DNA from 2 places in the Bacillus nitroreducens genome. Region 1 is predicted to be linked to the other one. Evidence: riboswitches for the same ligand, from Rfam matches in the RefSeq annotation. Region 1 holds a riboswitch; the other holds the start of a gene.

What was found. Region 1 has a riboswitch for FMN ahead of ACWPVE_RS20370 (ECF transporter S component). Riboswitches for the same ligand answer to the same signal wherever they lie in the genome.
Region 2: linked by a shared signal. The riboswitch ahead of ribD (bifunctional diaminohydroxyphosphoribosylaminopyrimidine deaminase/5-amino-6-(5-phosphoribosylamino)uracil reductase RibD) and the one ahead of ACWPVE_RS20370 (ECF transporter S component) in region 1 are both predicted to bind FMN.

What each region holds. Positions count from the first base shown of each region.
Region 1 is NZ_CAXHYI020000003.1:3,367,033-3,371,859, forward strand. It holds gene ACWPVE_RS20355 (Na+/H+ antiporter NhaC family protein) at 1-252, opposite strand, end outside; gene ACWPVE_RS20360 (DUF421 domain-containing protein) at 331-1,038, opposite strand; gene ACWPVE_RS20365 (LLM class flavin-dependent oxidoreductase) at 1,229-2,230, shown strand; FMN riboswitch at 2,351-2,482, shown strand; gene ACWPVE_RS20370 (ECF transporter S component) at 2,645-3,223, shown strand; gene ACWPVE_RS20375 (TIGR01777 family oxidoreductase) at 3,440-4,336, shown strand; gene ACWPVE_RS20380 (zinc ribbon domain-containing protein) at 4,393-4,596, shown strand; gene ACWPVE_RS20385 (secondary thiamine-phosphate synthase enzyme YjbQ) at 4,620-4,827, shown strand, end outside.
Region 2 is NZ_CAXHYI020000003.1:2,653,697-2,658,523, forward strand. It holds gene lysA (diaminopimelate decarboxylase) at 1-174, shown strand, start outside; gene ACWPVE_RS16745 (DUF1002 domain-containing protein) at 226-1,116, opposite strand; gene ACWPVE_RS16750 (peptidylprolyl isomerase) at 1,291-1,725, shown strand; FMN riboswitch at 2,093-2,280, shown strand; gene ribD (bifunctional diaminohydroxyphosphoribosylaminopyrimidine deaminase/5-amino-6-(5-phosphoribosylamino)uracil reductase RibD) at 2,461-3,549, shown strand; gene ribE (riboflavin synthase) at 3,561-4,217, shown strand; partial or broken gene ribB (3,4-dihydroxy-2-butanone-4-phosphate synthase) at 4,235-4,827, shown strand, end outside.

The DNA.
Region 1 (4,827 bases):
CCCAGCAATATTCATCATTCCAACCAATCCACCAAACACATATAGAAAACTCACAATTTTTATATTCGTTGGATCTGATAAAGTTGCCACAATGTACGTAATGGATTGCCCAGCTCCAGCTAATATATCAGATGTAACAAGGATTGCACCAACAACTAATCCTAAAACAAGCCCAGGTAAAATATCTTTTAACCATATTGCCATCCCAATAACGATAATGAATGGGATAAGGGAAATCCATGATTGTTCCAAGCCAAATCCTCCAATTTAAATTTTCTTGAGTTAGTATGACCAATTTATGTAGTGCGTATTTTAAGGAGCTAAATGTCTTTAGTGGTACAGAAACAAGGTTATCTTTTCGTTTTCATCAATTGTTCCTAGTAGAATCTCATTCATTGTGACGTTTTTATAGCTCATTGCAATCTTTTTTAAGAGCCAATCTTCATTTTTCCCGATTTGCTCAAGCTCTTCATAAATAATTTTTCTTTCTTTAATCAAAGTCTTAGGATAATAAAAGGGTTGGAGGGGAGTTTGAATGGAACTGGGTGTTAATGGTTGATGTTCACTTTTCAAAAAGGTGGAGATAGATCCACCTGGTTCCCAAAAAGCAAGAGCAACTTTCTGGATATCTTCTATATTTTTCATTCGTAATTCTGATAACAATACATCAATTGAGATTCTTGCTTTGTTCAAGTTTTTATACAAAACCTTTCCATCTTCGATAAGTGGAATAGGCGTGGGGATAAACCATTTTCTAACTCTTTTAAAACGTAAACTTAATAAAACCCCAACCAAATAAACAATCAAAATAACAGTCATTGTAATCATTGATCCTGTTAATCCTAATTCTTCATCAGATAACGGATGAGCAATTATATTTCCAATTAGTAAAACAATCACAAAGTCGAGAAGTCCAACCTGCGAAATGGTTCGTTGCCCCATTATCCTCGCAATTACAACAAAAAACGTAAAACCAACAATTGCTCTGAGAACCCACTCCGCTACAGTGAGATGTTCCTGTGAAGCAAAAAAATGCATAATAACTCCACCTTATCCTATAATTCCCTCATTAGTTTTTACCTAATTCTTTTCTACTATTAATTCCTTTCTTTAGCCATGTAAATAAAAAGTAGGATCTCACAAAGACATCCTCAAGCAGGAAAGTTTGTTTCTTTTCAATGAATTGTTAAGATAGAAAATAAGAAAATGGAAGAAGGGAAAAATGCAAATGACAAATATACAAATACCTGTATCCGTTCTAAATCTCGCGCCAATCCGCAAGGGGAAGGATGGAAAAGACGCAATTGATGATATGATTGACCTTGCTCAAGCAACTGAAAAAATGGGATATAAACGCTATTGGATTGCTGAACACCACAACACTCCAACACTAGTTAGTTCTGCGACACCGATTTTAATTAAACACACTTTAGAGCACACCGAAACCATTCGAGTTGGTTCTGGGGGTGTCATGCTTCCAAACCATTCACCTCTAGTCGTGGCTGAACAATTTGGGACTATGGCTACTATATATCCAGATCGGCTTGATTTAGGACTTGGCCGAGCACCAGGTACCGATATGATGACAGCTAGTGCCTTACGACGTTCAAATAATGATTCTGTATATACATTCCCAAATGATGTAAATGCATTACTTACATACTTTGGCCCAATGGAAAAGCAAGGCTATGTGAAGGCGTACCCAGGAGTTGGTACAAATGTACCTATTTATATTCTAGGTTCATCAACTGATTCCGCGTACTTGGCGGCAAAGTTAGGATTGCCATACGTATTCGCCTCCCATTTTGCGCCAAGATTCATGGAAGAAGCGATCTCCATATATCGTGATCGTTTCGAACCATCCGAGTATTTAAGCTCACCATACATGATGGTTTGTCTAAATGTAATTGCAACTGAAACGGACGAAGAGGCAAAAAAGGAAATCACAACGATGCAGCAATTTTTCTTAAATGTTGTACGCGGCTCACAAAACCCGCTACAACCACCAGTTGATACAATGGATGGACTTTGGACTCTTCAAGAAGAACAAATGGCACGATCCATGTCAAGTGTGACACTGTTGGGAAGTAAAGATTCAATCCGTAGTCAATTAACTAGCTTCCAGGAGAAATATAATGTTGACGAACTTATGGCTGTTTCATACATTTATGATCCAGATAAACAAAAGAGATCTTATGAAATATTAAAAGAAGTAGTCGATGGAAAGTAAGATATACATTCTTTGTTGGATGTGAACATAGGGACATTTACTATAAAGTTTGTCTATTTGAAGCAAAATACTTCACAATAGTTATGAAAGCTGATACAATGAATTCAAAATAAAATAATGATCTATCTTCGGGGCTGGGTGAAAATCCCGACCGGCGGTGATGAGAAAATATTCTCTAAGCCCGCGAGCCGCAAGGCAGGATTTGGTGCGATTCCAAAGCCGACAGTATAGTCTGGATGGGAGAAGATGGAGGTTCTGCACGTTCGAAAAAAATTTATTAGTCGAACGTTTATTAAGCATGCCTTTACATTAACTCCCTCAAGAAGCAAATTCTTGGGGGTTTTTATTTGGGTATGTCTTGAGAGCTGAACTTTCTTCTTTTGAAGTGGATCGCAAAAGAGGAGAGAAAAGAAAATGAAGAAAATACCTTTACGTCAATTTGTGGCAATTGCAATGTTGAGTACGATATCGTACATCCTTATGTTTTTGAATTTTCCATTGCCTACATTCCCAAGCTTTTTGAACGTTGATTTTAGTGATGTTCCAGCATTACTTGCAGCACTAACTTTTGGACCGATGGCAGCTATCCTAGTTGAATTATTCAAAAACATGATTGATTATTTCATTACAGGTAGTGAAACAGGTGTTCCAGTTGGCCATATTTCAAACTTTGTAGCAGGGATTATTTTTGTTCTAACAACCTACTACATTTTCAAGCTAATAAAATCAAAATTAGGCTTAACCATCGGATTAATTGGCGGTACAGCCATGATGGCTATCATCATGAGTGTCCTTAATTATTACGTATTCTTACCAGCATTCAACTTTTTCTTAAACATACCAGCAATGTCTGCACCTGAAACACTCAAAATGGTAGTTTACGCAATCCTTCCGTTTAACATATTAAAAGGATTGATTGTCACAACGATCTTCATGCTGTTGTACACTCGCATACATCCGTGGATTCATAAACAAAAACAAGCTTCGATATAAATATTTGCAGGCACCCGTTAATGGGTGCCTTTTCGGTTTAAAGATTTCATTATTTTTTAGTTCAAGTGTTCTATTCTTTCTTTGAGAATCTTACAACCAGCCTTTCTTAGATATTTAGAATTCAAATCTATTATGCTTGTTTTTTTCGAAGATACAATACAGGTACCTATACAAGGTGATAAACTAGTAAAAGAAATATTAAGGGGGACTGGAACAATGAAAACGAAGATCGTCCTTGCAGGTGGTACTGGGTTTGTGGGTACTTATTTTTCAAAAAAATTTACGGAGCTTGATTATGAAGTAAAAATAATATCAAGAAGTTATCCTCACATCAATTGGAATGACCATGATGGAATGATTCAAGCACTAGAAGGTTCAGATATACTTATTAATCTTGCAGGGAAGTCTGTCAATTGTAGATATAATGAAAAAAACAAACAAGAAATCCTCCAATCACGGATAGAAACTACAAAACATTTAGGCGAAGCTATTCAAAAATGCAAAAATCCCCCTTCATTATGGATTAATTCAAGTACTGCAACAATTTATCGACATGCTGAAGACAGACCTATGACTGAAGAAGACGGGGAAATTGGAACTGGTTTTTCTGTAGATGTTGCAAAAAGGTGGGAGGAAGCATTTTTCTCTTTTCAATTTCCAAATACAAGACAAGTAGCACTACGTATTTCTATCGTACTAGGAAAAGATGGAGGTGTGATGGTTCCTTATCAAAATTTAGTACGCTTTGGTCTAGGGGGAATTCAAGGACCAGGTTCTCAAAAATTCAGTTGGATTCATATTGATGATTTATTTAATATTATCCTTTACGTGAGAAACCATCAACACTTAACTGGAATCTTTAATTGCTCCACACCCAATCCCATTACGAATCGGGAACTGATGGCAAGTCTCAGAAAAGTATATAACAGAACAGTTGGTTTACCTGCACCATCTTGGCTACTTGAACTTGGTGCATTTTTCATCAGGACAGAAACAGAACTAATTTTAAAAAGCAGATGGGTAACCCCAGAACGACTTATAAAAGAAGGATTTACATTTACATATCCAACGATTCAAAAAGCACTTGCAGAAATATCAAGTGAAAATGATTGAAACTATTTAGCTATATATTCGTAAATAATATAAGTATTATAAAGGGAGGAATTTAGATGAAAGAAAAAGGCTGTGTTAAATGCGGGAGTACGAAAGCTGGTACAAAGGATGTTTCAATGACAGGATCAGGGATCACGAAAATGTTAGATATTCAAAACAATCGATTTACTGTTGTGTATTGTAAGAACTGTGGATATTCTGAATTCTATAATAAAGATTCATCAACGGCATCAAACATTCTTGATCTTTTCTTTGGATAATGGGTAAAGGAGACAAATCAATTATGCCTACTAAATTTACTATACAAACAACAAAACGTGACCAAATGATTGATGTAACAGAACAAGTTCAAGCAGTTGTTAATGAAAGTGGGATTAAAGGGGGAGCTGTGATTGTATATTGCCCCCACACAACGGCGGGTATCACCATAAATGAAAATGCAGACCCCGATGTAAAGCGTGATATGCTTCGCCGATTTGATGAAGTATACC
Region 2 (4,827 bases), 710 kb from region 1:
GCCGTATTCTGTACGGGTGCATACGGGTACGCTATGGCTAATAATTACAACCGTATCCCAAGACCTGCAGTTGTATTTGTAGAGAATGGTGAGGCTCAGCTTGTGGTTCAACGAGAAAGTTATGAGGATCTTGTTAGATTAGATATTCCTCTAAAAACAAAGGTAGCAGAATAAATTTAGATGTAAAACCCACGAATAGGCATTCGTGGGTTTTGTTCGTTTGGATTATTTGAACAGATTCTTAATGGCGTCAATGAGACTGATAAAGAATTCTTTAAGTTTATCTAAGAAATTTTGGCCTTTATCAGATTCAAGAAAATTTGTAAGTTTATCCTTCGCTAGATTTAATTGTTCACCAACTTGGTTCCAATCTATATTTAGTTCCATTAATTTATTAAAAAGGTCCATTAATCGGTTAATATCATCATCCGTTAATGTGATGCCCAAATCCTTCGCGGCATTTGTAATAATGGTACGGAGTTCTTCATCGTTTTTTGGAGCTTTCTTTGCAATTTCATCTTTGATTTTTGCCATTAATGCCGCCGCATCTTCTGCACCGATCTTTTCACTTAATTTCGTGGTTTCAACCATTTCTTCGTTAGCAATCTGCTTAACTTCTTCAGGGATGACTTGATCAGAAGAAACTTCATAGGCTTTAATAATCCCTGTAAGTGCGGCTGTTCCAGAAACATTACCAGGACCAGTGACAAAAATATTTGCGTCTTTTACGCCAGCTGTTATTAATGCATTTGCGTACATTTCCTCTGTGATTAAGGTAATATGCTCTGTAATAGTTACATCTATTCCAGATCCTTTTTCGCCAATTGTAATCGAGGCAGAAGAAAGGGCCTTGTTCCCGATTCTAGCTTTCGGGATATAGCGACCAAGGTATTGATGTTCTTCTTCATTTGTGACAACGACAATCTGAGGATTCTCGGGTGCATTCATTTCTTTTAAGATTGTTTCTTTTTGAGTTTCAGTTAAGTCTTCACCTAGCGTAATAATTACATCTCCAGGCACTGCATCTGCAAAGCTCAGTGATGGAAAAATGAGTGAAAATGTGAGTGTTAAAGTAAGTATGTATTTATGTCTCAATGTAGTTTCCTCCTTTGTCATTCAAAAAAACAGGCTGTCCATCGTACCTATTATATCTTATTCTTTACCAAAATTATCTTTTAAGAATGTCATTTTTGAAAAACACTCCCTTTCAGGTTGGATTATTCAATCCATTTATAGTAAAATGAAACTCGTTCAATACATATGACGAAATAAAATAAGCGGAGGTTTCAAATGAAAAAAGCGAGCATTGCGTTTGAAAATGGAGAAAAAATCGTAATTGAGTTATATCCGAATGAAGCACCTGGGACTGTTGAGAATTTTGAAAAGCTTGCGAACGAAGGATTTTATAATGGTCTAACATTCCACCGTGTAATCCCTGGGTTCGTTGCTCAAGGCGGATGCCCGCATGGAACAGGAACTGGCGGTCCTGGATATACAATTAAATGTGAAACAGCAGGTAATCCACATAAGCACGTACCAGGTGCATTATCAATGGCACACGCTGGTAAAGATACTGGTGGAAGCCAATTTTTCATTGTTCATGAACCACAGCCTCATTTAGATGGTGTACATACAGTATTCGGGCAAGTAGTTGAAGGCATGGACTCTGTATATCGCATCCAACAAGGCGATGTAATGAAAGAAGTTAAAGTTTGGGAAGAATAAAATCATTTTATATCGCGCACTAGCATAGGCAAAAAATACGACACAATCTTTAAGAGTGGTCGCTAGGATAGAGAGCCAATGACATGCGGATAGAAACTCTGAAAATAAAGGCACAACAGTTCATTCTTGTTGTGTCTTTTTCTTTTATTGTCCTATAATATACCATGAGGTGAGACAAGATGGGTAAAGGTAAATGGACCGTGTTTTTTGTGCTCCTATTATTATCATTGGTATGGGGAATCATTTATTGGGTATTTATTGTGTAGAATAGGGAGCAACCGACTTTACATATATTGAATGGAAATGCTTATCATTCGACAAAATAATAGTATTGTATTATACTGTGTTAAATCGCTAATTGAATAATTGTTTCCTTCGGGGTTAGGTGAAATTCCTTACCGACGGTGATGAACGAGAGTTCTAAGCCCGTGACCCATTTTAATATCAACAATATGTTGATAGACTCTATGTCATAAAACACTTGTTTTATTTAAAATGGTGGACTTGGTGAGAATCCAAGGCCGACAGTTAAAGTCTGGATGGGAGAAGGATTAATGTACGGTATGTGAAAAAAAATGCTCGATATACCTCTTCTTTGTGTTGGGCAAAAATACATAATCTGTTACTTTAATTACATCGACCAAGACCCCAGTGTACCCTGGGGTCTTTTTTGTATAGGAAACGAAGATTGAACATTGTAAAAAAGAACATGATATATAGAAAGGAGTGGTACTTGTGAGAGATCAGGATTATATGAATTTAGCGATTAATGTAGCAAGAGCAGGCGTTGGTCAAACCACCCCAAACCCAGTAGTAGGAGCAGTTGTTGTGAACGATGGTCGCGTTGTAGGTATCGGGGCACATTTGAAGGCTGGTGAACCTCACGCAGAGGTCCATGCGATACGAATGGCTGGAGAAAACGCCAAACAAGCAACGGTTTATGTAACATTAGAGCCGTGTAGCCATCATGGTAAAACACCACCTTGTGCTGACCTATTGGTGAATAGCGGTGTGAAACGGGTTGTTATTGCAACAACTGATCCAAACCCACTGGTTGCTGGAAAAGGAATATCAAAATTAAAAGCAGCAGGTATCGAAGTGGAGGTAGGAGTCTGTAAGGGACAAGCAGATGCCTTAAACGCAGTTTTTTATCACTACTTAGATAAAAAACTCCCTTATGTCACGCTAAAATCAGCAACCACACTTGATGGAAAAATTGCAACAGTTAGTGGCGAAAGCAAATGGATTACAGGTGAGGCATCTAGAAATGATGTGCATTTATATCGTAGTATCCATGATGCTATTCTCGTCGGTGTAAATACTGTTTTAGTAGATAACCCAAGTTTAACAACTAGATTGCCGAATGGAACAGGAAAAAATCCGATTCGAATTATCTTGGACTCAACCCTTAGAACACCACTGGATTCGAAAGTAGTGAATGATGGTGAAGCTCAAACGTGGCTAATTGTGACAAACAAAGTCAATCAGGAAAAAATAAACGAATTCTCTGGGAAAAAAGGTGTTAGAGTCCTCCAATTAGAAGAGTCAAGCCTATCGATTAAATCAGTGCTTACACTCCTTGGGAGTGAGGGCATTTCCTCTGTTTTTGTTGAAGGGGGAGCAGAGGTTAATGGGAGTTTCTTAAAGGAAAAAGCAATTAATCAAGTGATTGTCTATCTTGCTCCGAAATTATTTGGAGGCAAGCTTGCACCAACAGCAATCGGTGGTGCAGGGATTGAGTTAATTGATGACGCACTGCAGTTAAGGATTAAATCAGTTGAACAACTCGGAGAAGATGTGAAAATTGTAGCCGAACCGAAATAGAGGTGAAAAAAATGTTTACAGGGATTGTAGAGGAAATCGGGAAAATCAAGGCAATTAATGGATCACAGGATTCAGTTGAAATGGTGATTCAAGCAAAAAAAATTCTCGAGGATGTGCACCTCGGTGATAGCATTTCGGTAAATGGGGTTTGTTTAACCGTAACGGAATTTACCTCAAATGGATTCACAGTCGATGTGATGCCTGAAACAGTACAATCAACGTCGTTACGCGATTTACAACAAAACTCACCTGTGAATCTTGAGAGAGCGATGTCCGCAGGAGGACGCTTCGGGGGGCATATCGTTTCTGGACATGTAGATGGTATTGGAAGAATTGTCCGCAAAACTCCAAAAGGGAACGCAGTCTATTATGAAATTGAAGTTCCAAACGAACTTGTTCAATATATGATCTATAAAGGATCAGTAGCTGTTGATGGAACAAGTTTAACAATTTTTGGACTTACAGAGACCACGTTTACTTTATCGCTTATACCCCATACACTATCTGAAACTATTTTACATGGAAAAGGTGTAGGTGACATTGTAAACATTGAATGCGATATGCTTGGTAAATACGTAAGTCAATTTTTACAACGTTCTTTTGAAGATAAAAAATCAATGAAATCATCTATAACATCAAGCTTCTTAGAAGAACATGGATTTAAATAAAGGGAGGGGGGACAGACATGTTTGATTCAATTGAAAATGCACTATCTGACCTTAAAGAAGGCAAAATCATTATTGTTTGTGATGACGAAAATCGTGAAAACGAAGGTGACTTTATTGCGATTGCTGAGAATGTTACACCTGAAGCTATTAATTTTATGATTACACACGGTCGCGGACTTGTTTGTACACCGATTACAAAATCACTAGCTGAAAAATTAGATCTTCAACCAATGGTTACGAAAAACACAGATCCACATGGAACTGCATTTACAGTTAGCGTTGACCATGAAACGACCACAACTGGAATTAGTGCATTTGAACGTGCTACAACGATAAGGGAGTTGTTAAATCCGAAATCAACAGCATCTAATTTCAAAAGACCAGGACATGTTTTTCCTTTGATTGCGAAAGATGGTGGAGTTCTTACTCGAGCAGGACATACAGAAGCGGCTGTTGACTTAGCATCGCTTTGTGGTGCTAAACCTGCAGGGGTAATTTGTGAAATTGTAAATGAAGATGGAACAATGGCTAGGGTACCAGACCTACAAAAAATCGCAGCTGAATTTAATTTGAAGCTAATAACGATAGAGCAACTCATTCGTTATCGAAA